DNA from 2 places in the Streptomyces sp. NPDC058877 genome. Region 1 is predicted to be linked to the other one. Evidence: predicted binding sites of a transcription regulator. Region 1 holds the regulator's gene; the other holds the start of a gene.
What was found. The regulator HrcA, encoded in region 1, represses chaperone genes, less so after heat shock. The targets are predictions, from matches to a motif close to TTNGCACTCNGNNNNNCNGAGTGCNAA.

Region 1 (14,421 bases):
GCGGCGGGGCCCTCCTCGCCGGCGTGGGCGACGCGGCGCAGACCGAGCCGGGCGGCCTCCTCGTACACGGCCCGGAACGCGGCCGGCGGGTGGTCGGCCTCCGCGGAGTCCAGGCCGATGCCCGTGATCCGGTCCAGATACGGCTTGGCCGCCTCCAGGGTGGCCATCGCCGACTCGACGGGCTCGTCGCGCAGGAAGCACATGATGAGCCGGGTGGAGACGCCGTACCGTTCCTCGGCCCGGTCCAGGGAGGCGGACAGGCCCTCGACCACGGTGCCGAGGGGGACGCCCCGCGCGGTGTGCGCCTGCGGGTCGAAGAAGACCTCGGCGTGCCGAACGCCCTGGGCGGCGGCCCGCTCCAGGTAGGCGTCGGCGAGCTCGGTGAAGTCCTCGGCGGTGCGCAGGACGGCCATCAGACGGTAGTACAGGTCCAGGAAGGACTGGAGGTCGCTGAAGCGGTAGGCCTCGCGGAGGGCGGCGGTGTCCGCGTGGGGCAGGGTCACGCCGTTGCGGGCGGCGAGCGCGAAGGCCAGCTCGGGTTCGAGGGTGCCCTCGATGTGGAGGTGCAGCTCGGCCTTGGGTACGGGCATGGTCACGTTCGTTTCGGTACGGGGACCCGCATGAGGTCCTGGGCGATGCTCAACTCGCCGTCGAAGCCGGCCTCCCGGGCCTGCCGCTCGAACACGGCGGGGTCGGAGTAACGCTGCGAGAAGTGGGTGAGGACGAGGTGCCGGACCCCTGCGTCCCGTGCGACGGAGGCGGCCTGTCCGGCCGTCAGATGGCCGTGGTCGGTGGCGAGCCGGACGTCCTCGTCCAGGAAGGTCGACTCGATGACGAGCATGTCGGCGCCCTCGGCGAGGGCGTGCACCCCGTCACAGAGTCGGGTGTCCATGACGAAGGCGAAGCGCTGCCCGCGCCGGATCTCGCTGACCTCGTCGAGGGTGACGCCGTTCAGGCTGCCCTCGCGCTGGATCCGACCGACGTCGGGGCCCTTGATGCCGTGCTCGGCGAGCTTCGCGGGCAGGATCCGACGCCCGTCGGGCTCGACGATCCGATAGCCGTAGGACTCGACGGGGTGGGAGAGCCGCCGGGCCTCCAGGGTGAAGTCCTCGGTGGTGGCGAGCGGCCCGTCGGCGGTGACGGGTGACTCGACCAGGCGCACGGTCTCCCGGTAGGCGGTGGCGTACCGCAGCCGTTCGAAGAAGTGGCGTCCGCTCGCGGGGTAGTGGGCGGTGACCGGGTGCGGGACCTGGTCGAGGTTGATCCGCTGGATCACCCCGGCCAGGCCGAGCGAATGGTCGCCGTGGAAGTGCGTGACGCAGATCCGGTCCAGGTCGTGGGCGGCGACCCCGGCCCGCAACATCTGCCGCTGGGTCCCCTCGCCCGGATCGAAGAGGACGCCCCGGCCGTCCCAGCGCAACAGGTAGCCGTTGTGGTTGCGGTGTCGGGTCGGGACCTGGCTGGCGGTTCCGAGGACGACCAGTTCGCGTACGGACACGGGCTATCCGGGCGGCCAGTTGAGCCCACGACCGCCCAGGACGTGCGCATGGGCGTGGAAGACGGTCTGTCCGGCACCGGCCCCGGTGTTGAAGACGACCCGGAAGCCGCTGCCGTCGACCTTCTCCTGCTCGGCGACCCGCCCCGCCTCCTGCAGCACGTCCGCGGCGACGGTCGGCGCGGCAGCGGCCAGCGAGGCGGCGTCGGGGTAGTGGGCGCGCGGGATCACGAGGACGTGCGTGGGCGCCTGCGGGTTGATGTCGCGGAACGCGACGGTGGTCTCCGTCTCGCGCACGATCGTCGCCGGCACCTCCCCTTGCGCGATCTTGCAGAACAGGCAGTCGCTCTGCGGCTCTCCGGCCATGGCCCGGGCCTCCTCGCCTCTGTCGATCAGTACAACACCGGTACGACGGGCATGCTATCCGCCGCCCCCACGGGACGGGTCCCGCTGAGGTTCCCGGCCGGTTCTCCGGTGCGCGCGGGTCCGGGGCCGGGCGGCTCCCCCGGTGTGCGGTGCCGGGGCCCCGCGGAGGCGCGTCCGAGGCCGCGGGCGGACCGCCCGCGGGCCGTGCTTCCCGCCCTCCCCGGACGGACCGCCTAGCTCCAGCGGCCGGTGCGTCCCAGAACCAGGGCGGTCGCCGCCGTACCGGCCGTCGAGGTGCGCAGCACGCTGCGGCCCAAGCGGTACGGCTTCGCCCCGGCGGCCTCGAAGGCGGCGAGCTCCTCCGGCGAGACCCCACCCTCGGGACCGACGACGAGCACGATCGACCCCTTCACCGGAAGTTCCGCGGTGGCGAGCGTCCCGCTGGGGTGCTCACGGTCCTCGTGCAGGACGGCCGCGAAGTCGGCGCCCGCGAGGAAGGCGGTGACCTGCTTGGTCGTCATGAGGTCGACGACCTCGGGGAAGCGGGTGCGGCGCGACTGCTTGCCGGCCTCCCGTGCGGTGGACCGCCACTTGGCGAGCGCCTTGAGACCCCGGTCGCCCTTCCACTGGGTGATGCAGCGGGACGCGGCCCAGGGGACGATCGCGTCCACCCCGGTCTCCGTCATGGTCTCGACGGCGAGTTCACCGCGGTCGCCCTTGGGGAGCGCCTGGACGACGGTGATCCGGGGCTCCTCCTCGGAGTCCTCGTGGACCTCGTCGATGCGGACGGTGAGCCGGTCCTTGCCCTCGGCGGCCAGCACCACGCCCTCGGCCCAACGGCCCCGGCCGTCGGCGAGGACCAGCCCCTCCCCGGCGCGTAGCCGCTTCACGGAAACGGCGTGCCGCCCCTCGGGCCCGTCCAGGAGGAAGCTCCCGGCACCGGGGACGGCGTCGACGACGAAGACGGGTGCGGTCATGGGGTGCTCCTGTGGGGCGGTCCGGAGAGGGCGGTGTCGAGTTCGGCGGCCAGCACCCCGACCAGTTCCCCGGCGGGGAGCTCGCGGGCGAGGCGGTACCCCTGGCCCGCCCACAGGGCCATGCCCTGGGCGTCGCCGGCATGGGCCGCGGCCTTGCGGAGCGGGGCCGTGAGGTGGTGGACCTCGGGGTAGGCGGCGGGGGCGTACGGTCCGTGCTCGCGCATGAAGCGGTTGACGAGACCGCGTGCCGAGCGTCCGGAGAAGGCCCGGGTGAGGGCGGTCCGGGTGAACAGCGGGTCGGTCAGTGCCTGTTTGTGCAACGGGTGGGCGCCCGACTCCGGACAGCGGAGGAAGGCGGTGCCGAGCTGCGCGGCGGCGGCCCCGGCGGTGAGGACGGCGGCGATCTGCGCACCGCACATGATCCCGCCGGCGGCGACGACGGGGAGCGCGACGGCCCGGCGGACCTCGGTGACGAGGGTGAGGAGCCCGGTGCCGGGTGCGTCGTCCTCGGCCGGTTCGTCGCGGTGCGTGCCCTGGTGTCCACCGGCCTCGACGCCCTGGACGCAGACGGCTCCGGCCCCGGCGCGTTCCGCGGCGAGGGCCTCCTCGACGGAGGTGACGGTGACGAGGGTGTACGTGCCGACCCGGTCGAAGGCCCGGAAGGTCTCGGGCGCGGGACAGCCGAAGGTGAAGGAGACGACGGGGACCGGGTCCTCCAGGAGGATCGCGAGCTTGGCGTCGTAGGCGTCGTCGCGGGAGTCGTCGGCCTCGCCGAGCGGGGTGCCGTACCAGGTGGCCTCGCCGGCGAGCTGGTGGCGGTAGACCTCGACGGCGGCGGGGTCGGCGTGCGGCCCCTCCTGGGGCAGGAAGAGGTTGACGCCGAAGGGGCGTGCGGTGAGCCCACGCACCTGCTTGATCTCCTGGTAGAGCCCCCCGGCCGTCTTGTACCCGCCGGCCAGGAAGCCGAGCGCCCCGGCCTCGCAGACGGCCCCGACGAGATCGGGACCAGCGGCGCCACCCGCCATGGGGGCCTGCACGATCGGGAAACGAGAGAGACCGTTCAGTGCGGTGGTGGACATGGGGGCATGGTGCCATGCCCCTGCTTCCGGGCCGAATCCGTCCGTCAGGTCACGGAAGGGCCTGCTCCGGACACGGGTGGGGGGACGGGTCCGCGCCTTCCGGCGCCCCGTCCCCCCGCCCGCACGAGCGCCTACCGCCCGTTGAACGCGTCCTTGAGCCGCGAGAACAACCCCTGCTGTCCCGGCTGGAACTGGCCGGTGGGCCGCTCCTCGCCGCGCAGCTTGGCCAGCTCGCGCAGGAGTCGCTCCTGCTCCGCGTCGAGCTTGTTCGGGGTGGTCACCTCGACGTGCACGATCAGGTCGCCCCGACCGTTGCCCCGCAGGTGCGTGATGCCCCGGCCGTGCAGCGGAATCGACTGGCCCGACTGCGTTCCCGGGCGGATGTCGATCTCCTCGACGCCGTCGAGGGTCTGCAGCGGCACCTTCGTGCCGAGCGCACCCGCCGTCATCGGGATGGTGACCGTGCAGTGCAGGTCGTCGCCGCGCCGCTGGAAGACCTCGTGCGGGGTCTCGTGGATCTCGACGTACAGGTCGCCGGCGGGACCGCCGCCGGGACCGACCTCGCCCTCGCCCGCGAGCTGGATGCGGGTGCCGTTGTCGACACCGGCCGGGATCTTGACCGTGAGGGTGCGGCGGGACCGGACCCTTCCGTCCCCCGCGCACTCGGGGCACGGCGTCGGGACGACGGTGCCGAAGCCCTGACACTGCGGGCAGGGCCGGGAGGTCATGACCTGACCGAGGAAGGACCGGGTGACCTGGGACACCTCACCGCGACCGCGGCACATGTCGCAGGTCTGCGGGGAGGTGCCGGGCGCGGCGCCCTCCCCCGAACAGGTGGTGCAGACGACCGCCGTGTCGACCTGGATGTCCTTGGTGGTGCCGAAGGCGGCCTCGTTGAGGTCGATCTCCAGACGGATCATGGCGTCCTGCCCGCGGCGGGTGCGCGAACGCGGACCGCGCTGCGAGGCCGTGCCGAAGAAGGCGTCCATGATGTCGGAGAAGTTGCCGAAGCCACCCGCCCCGAAGCCACCGCCCGCGCCGCCCCCGCCGGAGGCCGAGAGCGGGTCGCCGCCGAGGTCGTAGACCTGCTTCTTCTGCGGGTCCGAGAGGACCTCGTAGGCGGCGTTGATCTCCTTGAAGCGCTCCTGCGTCTTCGGATCGGGATTGACGTCCGGGTGCAGCTCGCGCGCGAGCCTCCGGAACGCCTTCTTGATCTCGTCCTGGGACGCGTCGCGGCGTACGCCGAGTACGGCGTAGTAGTCCGTGGCCACTTACGACTCCGCCAGGATCTGTCCGACGTAACGTGCCACTGCGCGTACCGCTCCCATCGTTCCGGGGTAGTCCATGCGGGTCGGTCCGACCACGCCGAGTTTGGCGACTGCCTCGCCGCCCGAACCGTAGCCGACCGAGACGACGGACGTGGAGCTCAGCCCCTCGTGGGCGTTCTCGTGCCCGATGCGTACGGTCATGCCGGATTCCTTGGCCTCGCCGAGCAGCTTGAGGAGCACGACCTGCTCCTCCAGTGCCTCCAGGACGGGCCTGATCATCAGGGGGAAGTCGTGTCCGAAGCGGGTGAGATTGGCGGTGCCGCCGATCATCAGCCGCTCCTCGTGCTCCTCGACGAGCGTTTCGAGGAGGGTCGCGAGCACGGTGGAGACCGTGGCGCGGTCCTCGGCCTCCTCGAAGGACTCGGGAAGGTCCTGCACCAGCTGCGGCACGTCGGCGAACCGACGGCCGACGACCCGGCTGTTGAGCCGGGCCCGCAGATCGGCGAGCGAGGTCTCGCCGAAGGGCACCGGGCAGTCGATGACGCGCTGCTCCACCCGACCGGTGTCCGTGATGAGGACGAGCATCAGGCGGGCCGGGGCCAGCGAGAGCAGCTCCACGTGCCGGACGGTCGAACGGGTCAGCGAGGGGTACTGGACGACGGCGACCTGCCGGGTCAGCTGCGCGAGCAGACGGACCGTACGGCCGACGACGTCGTCGAGGTCGACGGCACCGTCCAGGAAGTTGTGGATCGCCCGCCGCTCGGGCGTCGACAGCGGCTTGACGCCGGCGAGCCGGTCGACGAAGAGCCGGTAGCCCTTGTCGGTCGGGATGCGGCCGGCACTGGTGTGGGGTTGGGCGATGAAGCCCTCCTCCTCCAGGACGGCCATGTCGTTGCGCACGGTGGCGGGTGACACCCCGAGCTTGTGGCGCTCCGTGAGCGCCTTGGAGCCCACCGGCTCCTCCGTCCCGACGTAGTCCTGGACGATGGCGCGCAGGACCTCGAGCCTGCGTTCGCTGAGCATCGTGCGCACCTCCGCCTGTCGTCGTCGTTCCGGTTGCTCCGCTTTTGGCACTCCCCCTGTCCGAGTGCCAGCGATTCCCCGGCCAGTGTACGGCGGCGGGCATCGCTCCTGGCAAGGAGGCGGCGCCCGCACCGGCTAGCGTCGCCCCATGGACGTGGATTGGGAAGCGTACGGATGGGAGCGGCTCGCGGACGGGGTGGGCCGGCGACGACTGCCCGGCTGGGACGCCACGGTGGGCCTGGTGCTGGGCTCACGAGGGGTGCTGCTGTACGACACGGGCTCCTCGCTCGCGGAGGGCGCGGAGCTGCGGACGCAGATCAAGGGGCTCACCGGCGGCCGGAGAGTGACGCACATCGCACTGGGACACCCCCATTTCGACCACGTCTTCGGCACGGCCGCGTTCGCGGGCGCGGAGGTGTTCGGCGCGGTGGGCAGCGACCAGCTGCTGAGCCGGGCCCGGGACCGGGAAGCCCTGCGCACGGACGCGGTGCGACACGGCCTGGACCCGGTGGCGGCTGCGGAGGCGGCGGACGTCCTGGTGGCCCCGCGGCACGTGGTCTCGGGCGAGTGGACGCTCGACCTGGGGGACCGGCAGGTCCTCCTGGCGAACGTGGGCCCCGGGCACACGGGGCACGACCTGGCGCTCTGCGCACCGGGCTCGCGCGAGGTCGTCTTCTGCGGCGACCTGGTGGAGGAGTCGGGCGAGCCCCAGGCGGGCCCGGACGCCGTCCCGTCCCGTTGGCCGGACGCCCTGGACCGCCTCCTCTCCCTGGGCGGCGAACAGGCGGCGTACGTACCGGGCCACGGGGCGGTGGTGGACGCCGCGTTCGTGCGGGGCCAGCGCGATGAACTGGCACGCCGCTTCGGCGTGGCCTAACGTCACCCGAAGTGCGCGGCCCGCGCGTGGACCTGACGCCCTTTCGGCCGTCCCCGGAGGGCGGCAGCCGCCCCGGCCGCCCCCGTGCCCCGTGCCCCGTGCCCCGTGCCCCGTGCCCCGGACAGAATCGAGCCCATGCGCAGCTACGACCCGGACCTGACGCCCCCCTGGAAGAGGACGAAGCCCGTCCCGGAGGTCCCGGCGGACCGCGACCTCGTCGTCGAAGAGGTCACGACGGGCTTCTGCGGGGCGGTGATCCGCTGCGAGGCGGGCACGGTGACCCTGGAGGACCGCTTCGGCAAGCACCGGGTGTTCCCGCTGGAACCGCGCGGCTTCCTGTGGGAGGGCGAGGTCGTGACCCTGGTGCGCCCTTCCGCGGCCGGCCCGGCACGGCCCGCTCGCACGGCCTCCGGCTCGATCGCGGTCCCGGGGGCGCGGGCACGGGTGGCCCGGGCGGGCCGGATCTACGTGGAGGGCCGTCACGACGCGGAGCTGGTCGAGCGGGTCTGGGGCGATGACCTGCGGATCGAAGGCGTGGTCGTGGAGTACCTGGAGGGCGTCGACGACCTGCCGTCGATCGTCGCGGAGTTCGGTCCGGCGCCGGACGCCCGTCTGGGCGTGCTGGTGGACCACCTGGTCCCGGGCTCCAAGGAGTCCCGGATCGCGGCCCGGGTGAGTTCTCCGGACGTCCTGGTCGTCGGCCACCCGTACGTCGACGTCTGGGAGGCCGTGAAGCCGTCCTCCCTGGGCATCCCCGCCTGGCCGACGGTCCCCCGCGGCCAGGACTGGAAGACGGGCGTCTGCCGGGCCCTCGGGTGGCCGGCCCACACGGGTGCGGCCTGGCAGCACATCCTGTCGAGGGTCGCCTCGTACCGGGACCTGGAGCCGGAGCTGCTGGGTGCGGTGGAACGCCTGATCGACCACGTGACGGTGCCCTGACCCCGGCGCGGGGCCGCCGTCGGCCGGGCGCCCCCTCAGTCCACCAGGTCGCGCACCACCGCGTCGGCGAGCAGCCGCCCGCGCAGGGTCAGGACCGCGCGCCCCGCCCCGTACGGCCCCGGCTCCAGGAGCCCCTCGGCCAGCGAGCGCTCGGCCGCGATGCGGCCCTGCGGTCGCAGGAGGTCCAAGGGGCACCCGTCACGGAGCCTCAGCTCCAGCAGCACCCGCTCCACCCGCCGGTCCTCGTCCGAGAGGACCTCGCGCCCGGCGCCCGGCGACCTCCCGCCGGCCAGCGCCGCAGCGTACGCACCGGGATGCTTCACGTTCCACCACCGCACGCCGCCCACGTGCGAGTGGGCACCGGGGCCCGCGCCCCACCAGTCGGCGCCCCGCCAGTACAGCTCGTTGTGGAGGCAGCGCCCGGACTCGGAAGCGGCCCAGTTGGACACCTCGTACCACTTGAGTCCGGCCCCGGCCAGGACCGAGTCCGCGATCAGGTACCGGTCGGCGTGCACGTCGTCGTCGGTCATGGGCACCTCGCCGCGCCGGATGCGCCGCGCCAGCTGGGTGCCCTCCTCGACGATCAGGGCATAGGCGCTCACGTGGTCCGGCCCGGCCCCGATCGCCGCCTCCAGCGAGGCCCGCCAGTCGTCGTCGGACTCCCCCGGGGTGCCGTAGATCAGGTCCAGGTTGACGTGCTCGAAGCCCGCGGCCCGCGCCTCGGCGACGCACGCCTCGGGGCGCCCGGGGGTGTGGGTGCGGTCGAGGACCTGCAGGACGTGCTGGCGGGCGCTCTGCATCCCGAAGGAGATCCGGTTGAAGCCGCCGGCGCGCAGCTCCGCGAGGTAGGCCGGGTCGACGGACTCCGGATTGGCCTCCGTCGTCACCTCGGCGTCGTCCGCGAGCCCGAACTCGTCGCGGACGGCCGCCAGCATGCGGACCAGGTCCCCGGCGGCGAGCAGGGTCGGCGTGCCGCCGCCGACGAAGACGGTCCGGACCGGCCTCGGATCGTCTCCCAGGACCTTCCGGGCGAGCCGGATCTCCTCGACGACCTGCTCGGCGTAGTTGTCGCGGGAGGCGAGCACACCGCCCGTACCGCGCAGTTCGCTCGCCGTGTACGTGTTGAAGTCGCAGTAGCCGCAGCGCGTCGCGCAGTACGGCACGTGCAGGTAGAACCCGAGCGGCCGGTCCGCGGCACCCGCGAGGGCCTGTGGGGGCAGCGCCCCGTCTTCGGGAACGGGCTCACCATCGGGCAGTACGGAAGGCATGGGACCCATTGTCCCGTACTGCCCGGGGTGCCGGTCCCGCTCGCCGGTCAGGCCTCGCGCGAGCCCTCGTACATCTCCTCGATGAGGTCCTTGTACGCCCGCTCGACGACCGGCCGCTTCAGCTTGAGGGACGGCGTGAGCTCACCGTGCTCGATGTCGAGGTCGCGCGGCAGCAGACGGAACTTCTTGATCGTCTGCCAGCGCTGGAGCCCCTCGTTGAGACGGTCGACGTATCCCTGGACCAGCTTCTGGGTCCGCGCGTCGGCGACGACCTCGGCGTACGACGCGCCGCCGAGCCCGTGCTCGGCGGCCCAGCCGAGGATGGCCGGCTCGTCGAGGGCGATCAGGGCGGTGCAGAAGTTCCGGTCGGCACCGTGGACGAGGATGTTCGAGACGAACGGGCAGACGGCCTTGAAGTGGCCCTCGACCTCCGCCGGGGCGATGTACTTTCCGCCGGACGTCTTGATCAGGTCCTTCTTGCGGTCGGTGATCCGGAGGTAGCCGTCCGCGGACAGCTCGCCGATGTCACCGGTGTGGAACCAGCCGTCGGACTCCAGTACCTCGGCCGTCTTCTCCGGCAGGCCGTGGTAGCCCTCCATGATGCCGGGGCCGCGCAGCAGGATCTCGCCGTCGTCGGCGATCCGGACCTCGGTGCCGGGGAGCGGCTTGCCGACGGTGCCGGTGCGGTAGGCCTCGCCGGGATTGACGAAGGAGGCCGCGGAGGACTCGGTGAGGCCGTAGCCCTCCAGGATGTGGATGCCGGCGCCGGCGAAGAAGTACCCGATCTCGGGGGCGAGGGCGGCGGAACCGGAGATGCAGGCGCGCAGGTTGCCGCCGAAGGCCTCGCGGATCTTGCCGTAGACGAGCGCGTCGGCGACCTTGTGCTTGGCCGAGAGGCCGAAGGGCGCGGAGGCCGTGCCGGTGCGGCGGAAGTTGTCCTGGGTGGTCTTGGCGTACTCGCGGGCGACGCCGGCCGCCCACTGGAAGATCTTGTACTTGGCGCCGCCGCCGGCACGGGCCTTGCTGGCGACCCCGTTGTAGACCTTCTCGAAGATGCGGGGCACGGCGGCCATGTAGGTCGGCCGGACCACCGGAAGGTTCTCGATGATCTTGTCGACGCGGCCGTCGACGGCGGTGACGTGCCCGACCTCGATGTGGCCCGAGGTGAGGACCTTGCCGAAGACGTGGGCGAGCGGCAGCCACAGGTACTGCACGTCCTCCTGGGTGACGAGACCGGTGGCGGCGATGGCCTTGGCCATGTACGACCAGTTGTCGTGCGGGAGGCGCACGCCCTTGGGGCGGCCGGTGGTGCCCGAGGTGTAGATCAGGGTGGCCAGCTGCGTGGGGGTGATCGCGGCGACGCGCTCCTTGATCGCGTCGGGGTGCTCCTCCAGGTAGGCCCTGCCGCGCGCCTCCAGGTCCGCGAGGGTCACGACCCATTCGTCCCCGGTGTCGACGCCGGCCGGGTCGATGACCACGACGTGGTGGAGGTCGGGCAGGTCGGCGCGGCACTCGACGGCCTTGGCCACCTGGGCCGCGTCCTCGGCGATGAGGACCTTCGACTCGGAGTCGGAGAGGATGAACGCCGACTCCTCCGCATTGGTCTGCGGGTAGACGGTGGTGGTCGCGGCACCGGCGCACATCACGCCGAGGTCGGCGAGGATCCACTCGACCCGGGTGGAGGAGGCGAGGGCGACCCGCTCCTCGGGCTGGACGCCGAGGTCGATGAGGCCGGCGGCGATCGCGTAGACCCGCTCGGCGGCCTGCCCCCAGCTGAGCGACTTCCAGTCGTCCGGTCCGGTGCCGGAGGCCGCGGGAACCGGGTGGCGGTAGGCCTCCGCATCCGGGGTCCGCTCGACGCGCTCAAGGAAGAGGGTCGCCACGGAGGGCGGCCGGTTCTCGATCTGGGTCTGTGTGTCGCTCACGACGTCCTCCGGGCGGCGGCGGTGCCTTCTGGTGGTTCGTAACTAACTGGCGAGTAACCTTCGAGCCGGGTTCAGACTAAAGGGCGGGGGACCGGCGCGTAAGGGGCTGCAGGGCGTCGCTTCATAACGAACGGGCCCACGCGCACACGGCACGTGGACCCGCTGGTTGCACGGAACGGCGCTTCCCGACGGTCCGGCTACTTCTTCTTGCCGGAGGACTCGTCGCTGGAGAGGACGGCGATGAAGGCCTCCTGGGGCACCTCCACCGAGCCGACCATCTTCATGCGCTTCTTTCCTTCCTTCTGCTTCTCCAGCAGCTTCCGCTTCCGGGAGATGTCACCGCCGTAGCACTTGGCGAGGACGTCCTTCCGGATGGCGCGAATGGTCTCGCGGGCGATGACCCGGGAGCCGATGGCGGCCTGGATCGGCACCTCGAACGCCTGCCGCGGGATGAGCTCGCGCAGCTTGGCGACGAGCCGGACGCCGTAGGCGTACGCGGCGTCCTTGTGGGTGACGGCGGAGAAGGCGTCGACCTTGTCGCCGTGCAGCAGGATGTCCACCTTGACCAGGCTGGACGCCTGCTCACCGGTGGGCTCGTAGTCGAGCGAGGCGTACCCGCGCGTCTTGGACTTCAGCTGGTCGAAGAAGTCGAAGACGATCTCGGCGAGGGGCAGGGTGTAGCGGATCTCGACCCGGTCCTCGGAGAGGTAGTCCATGCCGATCAGGGTGCCGCGCCGGGTCTGGCAGAGCTCCATGATCGCGCCGATGAACTCGCTCGGGGCGAGGATGGTGGCGCGCACGACGGGCTCGAAGACGTCGCTGATCTTCCCCTCGGGGAACTCGCTGGGGTTCGTCACCGTGTGCTCGCTGCCGTCCTCCATGACCACGCGGTAGACCACGTTGGGAGCGGTGGCGATGAGGTCGAGCCCGAACTCCCGCTCCAGCCGCTCACGGATGACGTCGAGGTGGAGCAGGCCCAGGAAGCCGACGCGGAAGCCGAAGCCGAGCGCGGCGGAGGTCTCCGGCTCGTAGACCAGCGCGGCATCGTTGAGCTGCAGCTTGTCGAGCGCCTCGCGCAGGTCCGGGTACTCGGAGCCGTCCAACGGGTAGAGCCCCGAGAAGACCATCGGCTTCGGGTCCTTGTACCCGCCGAGCGGCTCGCTGGCGCCCTGGTTCTGGGAGGTGATCGTGTCACCGACCTTGGACTGGCGGACGTCCTTCACACCGGTGATGATGTAGCCCACCTCGCCGACGCCGAGGCCGTCGGAGGAGGTCATCTCCGGGGACGAGACGCCGATCTCCAGCAGCTCGTGGGTGGCACCGGTCGACATCATCCGGATGCGCTCGCGCTTGTTGAGCTGCCCGTCGACGACACGCACGTAGGTGACGACACCGCGGTACGAGTCGTAGACCGAGTCGAAGATCATTGCGCGGGCGGGGGCGTCCGCGACGCCCACCGGAGCCGGGATGTCCTGGACGACCCGGTCCAGCAGCGCCTCGACGCCCATGCCGGTCTTGGCGGAGACCTTGAGGACGTCCTCGGGCTGGCAGCCGATGAGGTTCGCGAGCTCGTCGGCGAACTTCTCGGGCTGCGCGGCCGGCAGGTCGATCTTGTTGAGGACCGGAACGATCGTGAGGTCGTTCTCCATCGCCAGGTAGAGGTTGGCGAGGGTCTGGGCCTCGATCCCCTGTGCCGCGTCGACCAGCAGGATCGTGCCCTCACAGGCCGCGAGGGAGCGCGAGACCTCGTACGTGAAGTCGACGTGACCGGGGGTGTCGATCATGTTCAGGATGTGCGTACTGCCCTGGGCCGGCCCCTCGGTCGGCGCCCAGGGCAACCGCACCGCCTGGGACTTGATCGTGATGCCGCGCTCCCGCTCGATGTCCATCCGGTCGAGGTACTGGGCGCGCATCTGCCGCTGGTCGACCACACCGGTCAGCTGGAGCATCCGGTCGGCGAGCGTGGACTTGCCGTGGTCGATGTGCGCGATGATGCAGAAGTTGCGGATCAGAGCCGGGTCGGTACGGCTCGGCTCGGGCACGTTGGTAGGAGTCGCGGGCACGCAGGGATCTCGTCTCGGGCGATGTTCAGAACGGACACGTAGACACCATGGTCCCATGCCCGCCGTCCGGCGCCCGGTTTGGGCCGCCCTGAGGGTGGCTGATACCGTGGACAGCTGTGCCTCGCACGCCCTCTCAGCTGCGTGGCGCATCCAGAAGGAACACCGAACCTGTAAAGGCTCTTTTCGTGGCGAACATCAAGTCCCAGATCAAGCGGAACAAGACGAACGAGAAGGCGCGCCTGCGCAACAAGGCCGTCAAGTCCTCGCTCAAGACCGCGATCCGCAAGGCCCGTGAGGCTGTCGCCGCCGGCGACCTCGAGAAGGCCACCGTTGCCACTCGCGCCGCCTCGCGTCAGCTCGACAAGGCTGTCTCGAAGGGTGTCATCCACAAGAACGCCGCCGCCAACAAGAAGTCGGCGCTGGCGGTCAAGGTCGCCTCCCTCCAGGGCTGAGCTCTGATCTCACGCTCCACCGGCCGTACGGGACCCAGCGGGCCCTCTCTCCCGCTCCCGCCCGGCCAACCAGGACTCGCGCGCGGACGCGTTCGCCACGCGGGTGCGAGCCCATCTGCTTGAACGGCGAAGGCCCCGGCATCTCCTTCCCCAGGAGACCGGGGCCTTCGCCGTACCCGCTCCGCGAGGCGGGCGGGGAAGGCCCGGCACCGAGCCGCAGGACCGGCGCCGGAGCAGCCGCGCCCGGCAACCCCGCGCGGCCCACCGTCCCGACCCGGCTCCCCGCAGCGGGCCTCAGCCCCGCCGCATCCTTGCCGCCCGTGCGACCGCGACCACCGCCTTCTCCAGGGCGTACTCGGGATCGTCCCCCCCGCCCTTCACCCCCGCGTCCGCCTCCGCGACCGCACGTAGCGCCAGCGACACCCCGTCCGGGGTCCAGCCCCTCATCTGCTGCCGGACACGGTCGATCTTCCAGGGCGGCATGCCCAGCTCCCGCGCCAGGTCGGCGGGGCGCCCGCCCCGCGCCGAGGAGAGCTTGCCGATCGCCCGCACGCCCTGCGCCAGTGCGCTGGTGATGAGGACGGGCGCGACTCCGGTCGAGAGCGACCAGCGCAGCGCTTCCAGGGCCTCGGCCGCCCGGCCTTCGACGGCACGGTCGGCGACGTTGAAGGAGGACGCCTCGGCACGGC
Region 2 (14,421 bases), on a different contig from region 1:
GGCCATCGAGCGGGCCGTGTAGCTGGCGGCGTCCCCCTCGGGCAGCTCCCGCGGGGCGAAGCGGGCACCCGTCGGGAAGGGCTCGCTCACCCGGTCCACCCGGAAGGTCCGCCAGTCCTCGCGCCCCAGGTCGTACGCGACGAGGTACCAGCGCTGGCCGGTCGACACCAGCCGGTACGGCTCCACCAGCCGCTTGGTCTCCGCGCCGTCCCCGGCCCGATAGCCGAACCGGAGCCGTTCGTGCCCGGTCACCGCACCCGCGAGCGCGGTCAGGGTGGCGGGCGTGACGGTGGCCCCGTCGCCCCTGGTCAGCGGGATCGTCGCGTGCTGCAGGGCGGAGACCCGGTACCGGAGCCGTGCGGGCAGCACGTGCTCCAGCTTCGCCAGGGCCCGCACGGACGCCTCCTCGACGCCCTCGATGGCGTGCCCGGCGCCGGCGCGCAGCCCGACCGCGATCGCGACGGCCTCCTCGTCGTCGAGCAGCAGCGGCGGCACGGCCGTACCGGCGACGAGGCGGTAGCCGCCGACCGCGCCCATGGTCGCCTCGACGGGGTAGCCGAGTTCGCGCAGCCGCTCGACGTCCCGGCGGATGGTGCGCGTGGAGACCGCGAGTCGGGTGGCGAGTTCGCTTCCGGGCCACTCGCGCGGGGTCTGGAGGAGCGAGAGCAAGGTCAGGAGTCGTGCCGGGGTGTCCGTCATGTCTCCAGGATGCCGGGCAACTAGGACATGAACTGGCCTAGATGGGTTCTACCTTTCTTCCATGAGTTCACACGACGCCCCCCTCGACGCCGGGGCGGCCAGCGACAAGCGGCGATGGATCGCCCTCGCCATCGTCATGACCGCCGCCTTCATGGACCTGGTCGACGCCACGATCGTCAACATCGCCATCCCCAGCATCGAGAAGGACCTCGGCGCCTCGTTCGGGGCCATCCAGTGGATCACTGCGGGGTATGCGCTGGCGTTCGCCGCCGGCCTGATCACCGGCGGGCGGCTCGGGGACATCTACGGCCGCAAGCGCCTCTTCCTCCTCGGCACCGCCGGCTTCACGATCGCCTCCGCGCTGTGCGGCTTCGCGGCCAACCAGGAGATACTGGTCGCCTCCCGTCTGCTCCAGGGAGCGACGGCCGCGCTGATGGTGCCGCAGGTCCTCTCGATCATCCACGTCACCTTCCCGGCGCACGAGCGGGGCAAGGTCTTCGGGATGTTCGGCGCGATCATCGGCCTCGGTGCGGTCTCCGGCCCCTTGCTGGGCGCACTGCTCACCCAGGGGAACATCGCGGGCCTGGAGTGGCGACCGATCTTCCTGATCAACCTGCCGGTCGGCATCGCGGGCCTGCTCCTGGGACGGAAGTTCATCACCGAGTCGAAGGCGCCGAAGGCGCTCCGGCTCGACCTGATCGGCGTGTTCCTGGTGACGACCGCGCTGCTGATGCTGATCTACCCGCTGACGCGCGGCCGTGAGCTGGACTGGCCGCTGTGGGGCCACCTGATGATGGTCGGCAGCCTGCTCGTCTTCGGGCTCCTCATCGCCTACGAGAAGCACAAGACGGCCAAGGACGGCTCGCCGCTCGTCGAACTGTCGCTGTTCCGGGTGAAGAGCTTCGCGGCCGGCATCGCGGTGCAACTGACCTTCGGTGTCGTGCTCGGCATCTTCTTCCTGGTCTGGACGCTCTACATGCAGGTCGGACTCGGCTGGAGCCCGCTGAAGGCGGGCCTGACCGGGGTGCCGTTCTCGATCTCGGTCTCGGTCGCCGCCGGCCTGTCCGTGCAGAAGCTGGTGCCGCGCTTCGGCCGCAAGGTGCTCCAGGCGGGCGCACTGACGATGGCCGCGGGCGTCCTGTTCTACCTCTTCGAAGCCGGACGGTACGGAACCGGGATCCAGCCCCTGCAGATGATCGTGCCGCTGGTCGTCATGGGGCTCGGCATGGGCCTGATCGTGGCGCCGCTGACGGACGCGGTGCTCTCGGACGTGCCGAAGGAGCACGCGGGTTCGGCCTCGGGACTGATCAACACGACCGGGCAGATGGGCAATGCGCTCGGACTCGGCCTGGTCTCGGTGGTCTTCTTCGGAACCATCGACGACGAGCGGCTCGCCCGGGTCCCGGCCGAGGTGGGACCGGCGTTCACCGACGCCTTCCAGAACGCGCTGGGATGGGCGGCGGCGGTGCTCGCCGGAATCTTCCTGGTGATGTTCGCGCTCCCGGCGAAGCCGAAGCAGCACCTGGAGGGCGGCGGCGAGGCGGAGGCCGTCACCGAGAAGGAGCCGGTGCTCACGCACTGACCCCCGTGCGGCGGGGCCCCGACTCCGGGAAGCACCCGGGCCGGGGCCCCGCGTCGTACCCGTGCCGGAACCGGGCCCGGCAGCGGGTCCGGTTCCTCAGCGGACCCGGGCGCGGGACTCCATCGCGCCGCGGGCCGCCTGCTCGTCCTCGTACACCTCGCACATGTGCCGGCCGTCCGGCGTCGCCGTGTGCTCGACCTCCCAGAGACTGACCTCGCTGCCGTCGAGCAGCAGGAACTGGTGCTCGTAGAGGGTGAAGCCGGCGTCCCGACCGCTCCCCAACGGACAGTGGCGGCCGAGGGCCTGGGTGATGTGGTGGGCGAAGGCCCGCTGGAGCCGGCGGGCCGTCCGCTCGCCCGGCCGGTCCGGGTTCTCCGCGCGGCGCAGGACGCGGCGCGCGTGGTCGGCGGAGTCGTCCGGCACGTACATCCGGGGCTGGGCGGGTATCGGACGGGCGAGCAGGGCACCGAACGTTTCGAAGTCGTCGTCCTCGTCGGCGCGACCGTCGGAGTGCTCCGCGGTCCAGTTCGACGTCGACCCCGTCGGCAGACGTGAGGCGGCGAGCCGCGCCTCCGTCTCCTCCGTGTACAACTCGTGCTGCTGGGCGCCGTCCCGGCCGGCGTTGTGGGTCAGCTCCCACAGGCTGAGCGCGCTGCCGTCGGCCAGCAGATACGCATGGCGGTGGGTCGTGCGGTGCAGCGACGCGCTGTGGTGCGAGGAGTGCAGCGCACTGGAGTGCGCGAGCGCCGTGCCGAGGCGCTCGACGGTCGAGTCGGGCAGGTCGAAGGAGTTGAGCGCCCGGCCGAGGAGCCGCTCAAGGTGCATCTCGGTCGTCTCGTACGGATCGTCAGGATCCTGCGGATCGTTCAAGAGGGTCTCCAGGCCGTCGCCGCATGTCACTTGGTGCTCGCTTAACGTAGTCCCTGGGTCTGACATCGTGTCCGGGGTTCGCGGAAAACGAAGGGCGTTCGCGGGAAGTTCCCGCCCCCTTTCCCCAACTCCCCTTCACTTACCGGGAGTACGCGTCCGCATCCCCTCCGTACAGCTCGCGGTACGAAGGGAAGTCACCGCCCGGACCGCGCAGGCCGGCCGGAGCCGCGAGCACCGCCCGGACGATCGCCCGGGTCACCAGATCGGCGCCCGCCGCCAGGATCTCGTTCAGCACGAGCGGCCCCGACCCCTCCGGCAACTCCCGCGACCCCGTGGAGAGCGCGAAGACCGTGTCCCCGTCGTTCATCAGGTGCACCGGGCGCACCGCGCGCGCGATGCCGTCGTGCGCCGTGCCCGCGACCTTCTGCGCCTGAGCCCGGGTGATCACCGCATCGGTCGCGACGACGGCGAGCGTGGTGTTCAACGACGGCGGGACGCTGGCCTCCCGCGCCTCCGCCAGCCGCCGCAGCGCCGCCTGGTGCACCGCAGGCCCGGGGAAGGCGGGCCGGCCCGCCTCGAAGTAGCTGCCGTAGGGAACGCCCGTCGTCGGGTCGACCACCGAACCCACCGCGTTCACCACCACGAGCGCGCCGACCGTGATCCCCGACCCCAGGACGGTGCTCGCCGTCCCCACCCCGCCCCGCAACCCCCCGGCCACGGCCCCGGTGCCCGCACCGACCGCGCCCGTCCCCACGTGCGCACGCTCCCCGGAGGCGGCGGCCGCCGCGACCGCGGCCCGTCCCGTGGACGCGTCCGGCCGGGCCGTGAAGTCCCCGCCCCGCCCCAGGTCGAAGACGCACGCGGCGGGCACCACCGGCACCACCTGGGAGGGCGCGGGACCCACCCGCACGCCCCGGTTCCGCTCGGCCAGCCACGCCATCACCCCGGTGGCCGCGTCCAAGCCGTACGCGCTGCCGCCGGTCAGGACGACCGCGTCGATCCGCTGGACCACGTTCCTCGGGTCCAGGGCGTCCGTCTCCCGGGTACCCGGTCCCCCGCCCCGCACGTCCACGGCGGCGACCACCCCGCCCTCCGGCGCCAGCACCACCGTGGTGCCGCTGAGCGCGCCGGGCCCGACCGCGCCTGCGTGGCCCACGCGGAGCCCGTGCACATCGGTGATCGCGTCCTGGCCGTTCGTCCCCTCGGGAAGTGTCATGCCACCCTGCCTACCACGCGCCCCGCGGTGAGGCCGGCAGTCCGGTGAGGAGGGCGAAGGGCCCGTCGCCCACCCGGCCGGTGCGGCCCGAGCCGACGGCGCCCCGGCTTCGGGGCGGGTCAGGCCGTCCCGGCGCGCCGGATCCGGCCGCGGGCGGTCAGGACGGTGCCGACGCCGACCGTGGTCGCCGCGACGAGACCGGCCGCGAGGACCGCCCAGCGTCCCGCGTAGGAGCACATCAGGATCGCGAACGACGAGACCGGCAGCACCAACTGCTGGGCGATGCCGACCTTGAAGTAGCGGGCGTGCAGCAGCCACACCGACAGCAGGAAAACGGCCGACGGGATCGTCACGGCGGCCGAGGCGGCGAGCGTGGACAGATGGGCCTCGCCCACGGCCTGCTCGACCGCGATCTCCAGGCCCGCGCCGATCGCCGCGGCCGAAGAGAAGATCAGGTAGTGGCCGTAGCCCCAGACGAAGCCCTGACGGCTGGAGGTCAGCCGGTCGTGGGCGGGCACCACGAAGTAGATCCACCACGCGGAGAAGACGAGCAGCAGACCGCCGGCGGCGATCGGGAGCAGCTCGTCCAGGGCGTCGTTCTCGACCACGCCCGTCTTCACGGCCACGGTCGCGGCGGCGATCGTCTCGCCGAGCACGATGATGGTGAACAGCCCGTACCGCTCGGCGATGTGGTGCGGATGCCAGGCGCTGGGCGCGGCCTTCTCCGCGTACACCGGCACGCTCATCTCGGCGAGGGCCATCACCAGGAAGACCCAGGGAAGGGCCGGCTCCGGCACCAACAGCAGGGTGAACCAGCCGATCTGGCAGGCGAGCACCCCGCCCGCGTACCGGTGGCACATGGTCCGTTCCGCCGGAGAGGAGGCGTGGCGGGCGGCGCGCAGCCACTGCGAGGCCAGGGCGACCCGCATCACGACGTAGCCGAGGTAGACGACGAGGAAGTCGTGCTCCGCGAAGGCGCGCGAGACGCCGGCGGCGAGCACGAGGACACCGGCGATCTGGACCAGGGTGACGATCCGGTAGAGCACGTCGTCGTTGTCGTAGGCCGAGGCGAACCAGGAGAAGTTCATCCACGCCCACCAGATCGCGAAGAAGACCATCGCGTAGCTGACGATGCCCTCGCCGGCGTGCCCCTCGGCGATCGCGTGCACCAGTTCGGCCCCGGCCTGGGCGACGGCGACGACGAAGCACAGGTCGAAGAAGAGCTCCAGGGGCGTGGCGGCCCGGTGCGACTCCTCACGGGAGCGCGCGGTGAGGGGGAGGAACGGTTGTGTCATGGACCCCAGCACAGCAGAGCGGCCGGCCGGGAGGGCCGCATGCCACGCCCGCCGCACTGCGTCTGCGCGAACCGACCCGCAGGAGGCGCGGGGCCGGCCGGCGGTGTCGTTCGTCGGGGCGGCCCCGCACGAGCAAACGCTACGCTCACCGCCCCCGCCCCGCCGTCGCCGTACGGCCCCCGTCGCAGGGTCGTAAGTCCCCTGGAACCGGGGCCTTCCCGGGCCGCCGCCCCGCCCCGCCGCCCGGAGCGAAGCCGCCCCGCCCCCGTGACGAAGGGGCTTCGACGCCCGCGAGGGAGAGGCCACCGCGGGAGCGCCTTCCCGAGGTCTGCCGAAGAACTGCTGATCAGGGGGGTACGGGGCGGCGGGGCGGGCGTACCCTGAAGAGATGAGCACCGCCCCCGCCCACGGACCGCGAGACGCGAAGCGGCCCGGCACCACTTCCCCCACCGAGAACACTCCGAAGCCGGCACTCGTCTTCGACGATCCGCTGGACCAGCAATCCGCGGACGACACGGACCGCGGGTGGGGAGAGCGGCCTCCGGCCGGCGGCGACAGTGCCGCCGAGCTCGCGCGCTTCCTCGACGAGAAGCCGCCGCACCACCTCTGAGACCGGCGCGTCCCGCCGGTCAGGAGGTGGGGTGCTTCCCGAAACCGCCACCGGAGCCGGCGCCCCCGCCCGTGCCGCTGCCCGTGCCCGTCGACGGACCGCGCTGGGAGACGAGGTGGTCGCGGATCTCCTTGAGCACCTCCAGCTCGCTGACCTCCAGGGTCTCCTGGACGCCTTCCTTCGCCTTGTCGTGCGCGGCGCGCTTGGCGAGGACCTTGGCCATCGGCAGGACCATGAGGAAGTAGACGACGGCCGCGGTGATCAGGAAGCTGAGGACCGCGCTGAGGACGGTGCCCCACATGATCGGGATGCCGGAGACCACGTTCCCCGCGTCGTCGATCCTGCAGGGGCCCTTGAGGCAGGACCGGTAGCTGTCCAGGTCCTTCGTGCCGAAGGCTCCCACGAGCGGGTTGATGACGCCCCTGACCACCGAGTTCACGATGTTGGTGAAGGCGGCACCGATGACGACCGCCACCGCGAGGTCGATCACGTTTCCGCGCATCAGGAAGGCCTTGAAGCCCGCCATCACACTTTCCTTCTTGGCCACCGGGGTGCCTTTCGTCGCGTGTGCTGCTGTGTGCGGAGCCATTAGGCCGTGAAGGTCGCAGGGGCGTCCAATCCATACACACGGGACGGTTACTTGACAGTGAGTCAGTGCGAATCAGCACAAGATCAGCGCCAGTTGGGAAGTGACACCGGCACCTGCCAGTGTCGTGGCGGTCGAGCGCGGCACGGACAGGACGACGAGCGCCCCGCCGTCCGCACGCGCCTCCGCGGGGCGCGGGACTTCTGCCACCCGGGCGCCCGTGGCGACCACCCGGGCTTCGCCCCCCTCGCCCAGCGGGGAGTCGGGCGCGGCGATGACGTCGACCAGGTCGCCGGGGCGCAGCAGCCGGACGGTTTCGGCGTCGGCGATCCGCACCGGTGCGGAGACCAGGTCTGCGACGGGGGGTCGTGCGCGGGCGCCGGGCGTGGAGTCGTGGAGCACCGGCCCGTGTGCTGCGGGGGCTTCGAGTGACGAGGGGCCGGCGCTCGACGGGGTCCTGCCGGAAGGCCCCGCGTGCGCGGGGCCCGTGCCCGGAAGCCCCGGGCGGGGAGGTCCCGAGCCGGTGAGCGCGACGGCCAGCGAGGCCGCGGTCAGGGCCAGGAGCAGTGCCGGTGCGCGCCGCCCCCGGCGCAGTGCCCGCCGCAACCGCTGCCGGGTGCCCCGGACGCGTAGCGGCTCGAAGGGCGGCACCACACGGGGCGCGGGGACGGAGGAGGGGGGCGTCGTCACGGGGAGGTACCGCCTGTTCGGCTCGGGGGCGGGGTGCGTCCCCCACTCTCCCGACCCCGCCCCCGGCCCGCGCCGCCCTGTGGACCGCTCCCCGGCTGTGGACGACCCCCTCACCCCCGGGGGTGGTTCAGGGCAGCTCGATCCCCAGGTCCCAGCCGTCCTGGGCACGGGTGCAGAGGCAGTCCCGGTCCAGGGTCGCCGGGAGCGCCGACACCGCGTCGAAGAGCACCCCCCGCAGGCGTTCCACGTTCTCGCCGAACACCTGCAGCACCTCGGTGTGGGAGACGCCCTCGCCCGTTTCCGCGCCCGCGTCCAGGTCGGTGACGAGGGCGAGCGAGGTGTAGCAGAGGCCCAGTTCGCGGGCGAGGACGGCCTCCGGGTGCCCGGTCATGCCGACGATCGACCATCCGGCGGCGGCGTGCCAGCGCGATTCGGCACGGGTGGAGAAGCGGGGGCCTTCGACGACGACCATGGTGCCGCCGTCGACCGGCTCCCAACCGCGCCCCCGGGCGGCCTTCACGGCGACCCGCCGCCCGTCCGGGCAGTAGGGGTCGGCGAAGGTCACGTGGACGACGTTGGGGACGGCGCCGTCCGCGCGGCGCTCCCCGTCGAAGTAGGTCTGGGCGCGGCTCTTGGTGCGGTCGACCAGCTGGTCGGGCACGACGAGCGTGCCAGGCCCGTACTCCTCGCGCAGCCCGCCGACGGCGCAGGGGCCGAGGACCTGCCGCACGCCCACGGAGCGCAGCGCCCAGAGGTTGGCGCGGTAGTTGATCCGGTGCGGGGGGACGGTGTGGCCGCGGCCGTGCCGGGGCAGGAAGGCGACCCGTCGGCCGGCGACCTCGCCGAAGAACAGGGAGTCGCTGGGGCTGCCGTAGGGGGTGTCGACGGACACCTCCGTGACGTCCTCCAGGAACGAGTAGAAGCCGGAGCCGCCGATCACGCCGATGTCCGCGTACGCGTCATGGTTCGCCATGCCGGTCACTCTATGCACGGGGTGCGGCGGGGGAGCGGCCGAGGGCCCCGTCGCGGGGTGCGACGGGGCCCTCGGGAAGTCCGCGGGGCAGCGGTCAGGCTGCGGAGCTTCCGGTGCTCGACGAGGACGTCGAGGAGGAGGAAGCGGACGACGAAGCGGCCGGCTTGGCGTCCGAGGACGAAGCGGACGACGAGGTCGACGGGGTGGTCGAGGACTTCGACGAGGCCGGCGAACTGCTGGACGAGGAGCCGCGGCTGTCGTTCCGGTAGAAGCCGGAGCCCTTGAAGACGATGCCGACGGCCGAGAACACCTTCTTCAGGCGTCCCTGGCAGCTGGGGCACTCGGTCAGGGCGTCATCGGTGAACTTCTGCACCGCCTCGAGGCCTTCGCCGCACTCGGTGCACTGGTACTGGTAGGTCGGCACTTGACTTCCTCCTGGCACTCTCACTCGATGAGTGCTAACAATTTTCCATAGTAGCGGCTGCGTCCAGCCGCTCGGAGTAACATTCGTCACCTGCTTCGCCGGCGGTCGGGGCCCGACCGGTCGCCACGGAGGCCCGAAGGTCCGCGCGAAGGGCCTCCTTCCGGCAGGCCCCGCGAGGGTCACCGCGGTGCGTTCCCCGGGGGGAAGGGCGAGCAGGTCGACTTCATGCGCTTCCGACCGTGACCGGTTCGCGGTCCCTCGTGCCCCGGGCGATCGTGCGGGTCCCGCGGGCCGGCGCGAGCCGCGACCGCAGGGCCAGCAGGGTGGCCAGGGCGAGGGCGGTGCCGGCCATCGGCACCAGGAAGCCGGCGCTGGCGCCGTGGGCGTCGGCGAGGCGTCCGGCGACCGTGACGGCCGCGGCCTGGCCGAGTGCGACGGCGCCGGTGAGCCAGGTGAAGGCCTCGGTGCGGGCCGTGGCCGGCACCAGGGCCTCGACCAGGGTGTAGCCGGTGATCAGCGCGGGGGCGATGCACAGGCCGACGACCAGGCCCAGGGCGCCGAGGAGCAGCACCGAGTGTGCGGTCCACAGCAGGGAGGCCGCGGCGGCGAGACCCGCGTAGCCCAGGACCAGGCGCCGGCGGGGGCCGGTCTTCCAGGCGATGGCGCCCATGGCGATGCCCGCGAGCATGTTGCCGGCGGCGAAGATCCCGTACAGCAGGCCGTTGGCGCCGGGGTTGCCGATCTCTTCGGTGAAGGCGGTGAGGGAGACCTGCATGCCGCCGAAGACGGAGCCGATGCCGAGGAAGGCGATGACCAGGACGCGGACGCCGGGGACGGACAGGGCGGAGCGGTGGGGTTCGGCGGTGGCCGTGGTGGGCCGTCCGTAAGCGGGCTGGGTGGCGCGCTGGGCGGCGAAGAACAGGCCGCCGACGAGGGTGAGGGCGGCCTCGGCGATCAGGCCGGCGGCCGGGTGGACCCCGGTGCACAGGGCGGTCGCGAGGACGGGGCCGACGACGAAGGTGAACTCGTCCGTCACGGATTCGAAGGCCGCGGCCGTCGACATCAGCGGAGTCCCGTCCAGCTTGGCGGCCCAGCGGGCCCGGACCATCGGCCCGACCTGGGGCACGGAGGCGCCGGCGGGCACGGCGGCCAGGAAGAGCGCCCACAGCGGGGCCCCGACCAGGGCGAGGACGACGAGCAGGGAGACGGCGACGGAGTGGACGAGGACCCCGGGGACCAGGACGGCGCGCTGTCCGAAGCGGTCGGCGAGCTTGCCGCTCTGCGGGGCGAAGAGCGCCATGGAGACGCCGGTGACGGCGGCGACCGCGCCGGCGCTGCCGAAGGATCCGGTGGTGTGCTGGACGAGCAGGACGATGCCGATGGTCAGCATCGCGAAGGGCTGTCGTGCGGCGAAGCCGGGGATCAGGAAGGAGAGCGCACCGGGAGTGCGCAGCAGCTGCCCGTAGCCGGGCCGCTTGTCCGAGACGACCGTGGACGCCACGGTCCTTGCCTTTCTGCCGCCTGGTAGCGCGCCCCGAGCACGGTGGTGCGGGTGTCGCCGAGAGCTGTCCTCATGCGCGTTACTGCGGTAGATACCGGGCCGGCCCCACGGTGGAGGGGCGCCACGGCCGCCATACGGTCGCGCCAGCTCTGCGTCAGGCAGAGTTGGTTCGATCAGGTGTTCCTTAGATGGTACAGGGGAGAGGCTCTTCCCGCCTGGGAAAACACTCCCGCACCCGAATTAATGCCTGGGATTAACGGGAAGTTTTCCTCTCGTGGCCACTTCCCGGCAGGTGGAAGCGCGGGGTGGTCTCCGCGGCCCTGCCGACGGCGGTCGATCCGCCGGTCCCGAGCCAGCCGGCGAGCTTGCCGCCCTGTCCGACCGCCCGCAGCCGCCGCTCGGTGGCGTCGCGCACGGGGTCGGTGGCGACGACCAGGAGTTCGTCGCCGCGCCGCAGCACGGTCGAGGGCCCCGGTACGAAGCTGGCGTCGTCCCGTACGACCAGGGTGACCGCGGCCCCGGCCGGCAGGCGGAGCTCGGCGACCTCGACGCCGTGCATCCGGGAGCCCGCCGGGATGGCCACGGAGAGCAGGTGTCCGCGGAGCCGCTCCAGGGGGGCGGATTCGACGCCGAGGTCGGCGGCCTCGGCGGAGTCGCCCAATTTGAGGGCCTTCGCCAGCCAGGGCAGGGTCGGGCCCTGGACGAGGGTGTAGACGACGACGAGGACGAAGACGATGTTGAAGATCCGCTCGCTGCCCTCGATCTGCGACACCATCGGGATGGTGGCGAGGATGATGGGGACGGCTCCGCGCAGGCCGGCCCAGGACATCAGGACCTGCTCCTGCCAGGGGATCCGGAAGGGCAGCAGGCTGACCAGGACCTCCATGGGCCGGGCGACCGTCGTCAGGACGAGGCCGATCACGACGGCGGGCCAGAAGTCGCGGACGAGCTCGTGCGGGGTGACGAGCAGGCCGAGCAGGACGAACATGCCGATCTGGGCGATCCAGCCGAGTCCCTCGGCGAAGCCGCGGTTCGCGGGGGCGTGCGGCAGCTTGGCGTTGCCGAGGACCATCGAGGCCAGGTAGACGGCGAGGAAGCCCGAACCGTGGACCATCGCGCCGGCGGCGTACGCGGTGACCGCGATGGCCATGACGGCGATCGGGTAGAGGCCGGAGGCGGGCAGGGCGACGTGGCGCAGGCCGTAGGCGCCGACGAAGCCGACGGCGAGGCCGACGGCGGCGCCGATGGCGAGTTCGAGGGCGATCTCGCCGACGAGCACGTACCACTGGTCGACGGGGCCCGCGGTGGAGAAGGCGACGACGAGGATGACGACGGGGGCGTCGTTGAAGCCGGATTCGGCCTCCAGGACGCCGGTGACCCGGGAGGGGAGGGGCACCTTGCGCAGGACGGAGAAGACCGCGGCGGCATCGGTGGAGGAGACGACGGCGCCGATGATCAGGGCCTGTCGCCAGTCGAGTCCGACCAGGTAGTGCGCGGCCGAGGCCGTGATGCCGACGCTCACCGCGACGCCCACGGTGGAGAGGACGACCGCGGCGGGCAGGGCCGGCTTGATCTCCTTCCACTTCGTGCCGAGTCCGCCCTCGGCGAGGATGACGACGAGGGCGGCGTACCCGATGACCTGCGTGAGCTCGGCGTTGTCGAAGGCGACGTTGCCGATGCCGTCCTGTCCCATCGCGACGCCGATGCCCAGGTAGAGCAGGAGGCTGGGGAGGCCGCTCCGGGAGGAGATCCGCACGGCGGCGACGGCCACGAGCAGGACGAGCGAGCAGATGAGCAGCAGTGCGTTGAGCTGGTGGACAGTCAGTGCCGTTCCTTCCCCTCACGTGCGGCTGGATCGTGCTCCAGCGGCCGGTACTTCGTTACCTTACCTAATCTTTAACGCTTTCTTGACGCCGGCTTTGCCTCTCCTCGTTCATCAGTACGGTTCTCTTCCTGACACCGCGTCCGGGCCGTCCGGACGCTGCGCCTAAGGTTGCTCCCGTACCCCAGGACCACCCTGCCCCTCGAAGGACAGCGATGCCCTCCAACACGACCGCACCCCCCGGCAAGAAGACCGCCAAGAAAGGGCGGCGTGCCCGCCTGCTCCTCCTCGTCCTGGTCCTCGCACTGGTCGTGGGCATTGGCTTCGGCGGTTACTGGGGCGTGAGCACCGTCCGGGCCTCGTTCCCGCAGACGACCGGTGAGATCCGCCTCGACCGGCTCTCCGCCGACGTCGAGGTCAAACGCGACGCGAACGGCGTTCCGCAGATCTACGCCGACAACGAGGCGGACCTCTTCCGCGCCCAGGGCTACGTCCAGGCGCAGGACCGGTTCTACGAGATGGACGTCCGCCGGCACGTGACCGCGGGCCGGCTCTCCGAGATGTTCGGCGAGAGCCAGGTCGACACCGACGCCTTCCTGCGCACGCTCGGCTGGCGCCGGGTCGCGCAGGAGGAGTACGACAAGGTCCTCTCGCCGGAGACCAAGAAGTACCTCCAGGCGTACGCGGAGGGCGTCAACGCCTACCTGAAGGACCGGGACCCGGCCGACGTCTCCGTCGAGTACGCCGCGCTCGCCTTCACCAACGACTACGCGATCGAGCCGTGGACGCCGGTCGACTCGGTGGCCTGGCTCAAGGCGATGGCCTGGGACCTGCGCGGCAACATGCAGGACGAGATCGACCGCTCGCTGATGACGAGCCGGCTGAGCGCGAAGCAGATCAAGGAGCTGTACCCGGAGTACCCGTACGCGCTCCACCAGCCGATCCTGGGCGGCGGCACGGTCGACGAGTCCACCGGGAAGTTCGACCCGAAGGCCCGGGCATCCGGGGACGAGGGCACCGCGGACGGGGACGCCACGGGCACCGGCACCGACGGTTCCGGTTCCTCCGGCTCCTCCGGAGTGCAGTCCCAGCTCAGCGCGCTCTCCGAGGTCCTCGACACGGTCCCGGCCCTCCTCGGCCCCAACGGCAACGGCATCGGGTCGAACTCCTGGGTCGTCTCCGGCACGTACACGACCTCGGGCAAGCCGCTGCTCGCCAACGACCCGCACCTCGCGCCCCAGCTGCCGTCCCTCTGGTACCAGATGGGCCTGCACTGCCGCTCGGTCTCGGCGACCTGCCGCTACGACGTCGCCGGCTACACCTTCTCCGGCACGCCCGGAGTGATCATCGGCCACAACGACAAGGTCGCCTGGGGCCTCACCAACCTGGGCGCCGACGTGACCGACCTCTACCTGGAGAAGATCGGCCCCGACGGCTACCTCGTCGACGGCAAGGTGAAGCCCTTCACGAGCCGCGAGGAGACCATCAAGGTCGCCGGCGGCAGCGACCGCAAGATCACCGTCCGCTCCACCGAGCGGGGCCCGCTCGTCTCCGACCGCTCCTCCGAGCTGGAGAAGGTCGGCCGGACCGCCCCCGTCGGCAACGCCGCCCCCGACCGCGGCACCGGCTACGGCGTCTCCCTCCAGTGGACCGCGCTCCAGCCGGGCAAGTCGATGGACGCGATCTTCGCCCTGGACCGGGCCAAGGACTTCACCACCTTCCGGGCCGCCGCGAAGAACTTCGAGGTCCCGTCCCAGAACCTGATCTACGCCGACGTCGAAGGCCACATCGGCTACCAGTCCCCGGGCAAGATCCCGCAGCGCTCCAAGGGCGACGGCACCCTCCCGGCGCCGGGCTGGGACTCCTCCTACCGTTGGAAGGGGTACATCCCCTTCGAGCAGCTGCCCTACGAGTACGACCCGGAGCGCGGCTACATCGTCACCGCCAACCAGGCCGTCATCGACGAGAAGGCCTACCCCGACCTGCTCACCAAGGACTGGGGCTACGGCTCGCGCAGCCAGCGGATCAACGACCTCATCGAGTCGAAGATCAAGGACGGCGGAAAGATCTCGCCGGACGACATGCGGACCATGCAGAGCGACAACCGCAGCGAGATCGCGACCCTGCTCAACCCGCTGCTGCTGAAGGTCGAC

Region 2: the regulator HrcA is predicted to act here: its motif matches at 8,957-8,983, upstream of ACFW2Y_RS20135 (FmdB family zinc ribbon protein).

What each region holds. Positions count from the first base shown of each region.
Region 1 covers NZ_JBHYMF010000018.1:37,299-51,719, reverse strand. The annotation lists gene ACFW2Y_RS06910 (adenosine deaminase) at 1-590, opposite strand, end outside; gene ACFW2Y_RS06905 (ribonuclease Z) at 593-1,498, opposite strand; gene ACFW2Y_RS06900 (histidine triad nucleotide-binding protein) at 1,502-1,861, opposite strand; gene ACFW2Y_RS06895 (16S rRNA (uracil(1498)-N(3))-methyltransferase) at 2,095-2,838, opposite strand; gene ACFW2Y_RS06890 (nitronate monooxygenase) at 2,835-3,917, opposite strand; gene dnaJ (molecular chaperone DnaJ) at 4,049-5,188, opposite strand; gene hrcA (heat-inducible transcriptional repressor HrcA) at 5,189-6,208, opposite strand; gene ACFW2Y_RS06875 (MBL fold metallo-hydrolase) at 6,357-7,085, shown strand; gene ACFW2Y_RS06870 (DUF3097 domain-containing protein) at 7,221-8,024, shown strand; gene hemW (radical SAM family heme chaperone HemW) at 8,060-9,292, opposite strand; gene ACFW2Y_RS06860 (AMP-dependent synthetase/ligase) at 9,340-11,217, opposite strand; gene lepA (translation elongation factor 4) at 11,415-13,280, opposite strand; gene rpsT (30S ribosomal protein S20) at 13,466-13,732, shown strand; gene holA (DNA polymerase III subunit delta) at 14,027-14,421, opposite strand, start outside.
Region 2 covers NZ_JBHYMF010000083.1:15,543-29,963, reverse strand. The annotation lists gene ACFW2Y_RS20180 (helix-turn-helix transcriptional regulator) at 1-699, opposite strand, end outside; gene ACFW2Y_RS20175 (MFS transporter) at 761-2,281, shown strand; gene ACFW2Y_RS20170 (DUF6227 family protein) at 2,378-3,106, opposite strand; gene ACFW2Y_RS20165 (P1 family peptidase) at 3,291-4,367, opposite strand; gene ACFW2Y_RS20160 (low temperature requirement protein A) at 4,487-5,662, opposite strand; gene ACFW2Y_RS20155 (hypothetical protein) at 6,051-6,272, shown strand; gene mscL (large conductance mechanosensitive channel protein MscL) at 6,292-6,798, opposite strand; gene ACFW2Y_RS20145 (hypothetical protein) at 6,934-7,548, opposite strand; gene ACFW2Y_RS20140 (S-methyl-5'-thioadenosine phosphorylase) at 7,676-8,521, opposite strand; gene ACFW2Y_RS20135 (FmdB family zinc ribbon protein) at 8,616-8,945, opposite strand; gene ACFW2Y_RS20130 (MFS transporter) at 9,169-10,446, opposite strand; gene ACFW2Y_RS20125 (potassium/proton antiporter) at 10,700-12,271, opposite strand; gene ACFW2Y_RS20120 (penicillin acylase family protein) at 12,484-14,421, shown strand, end outside.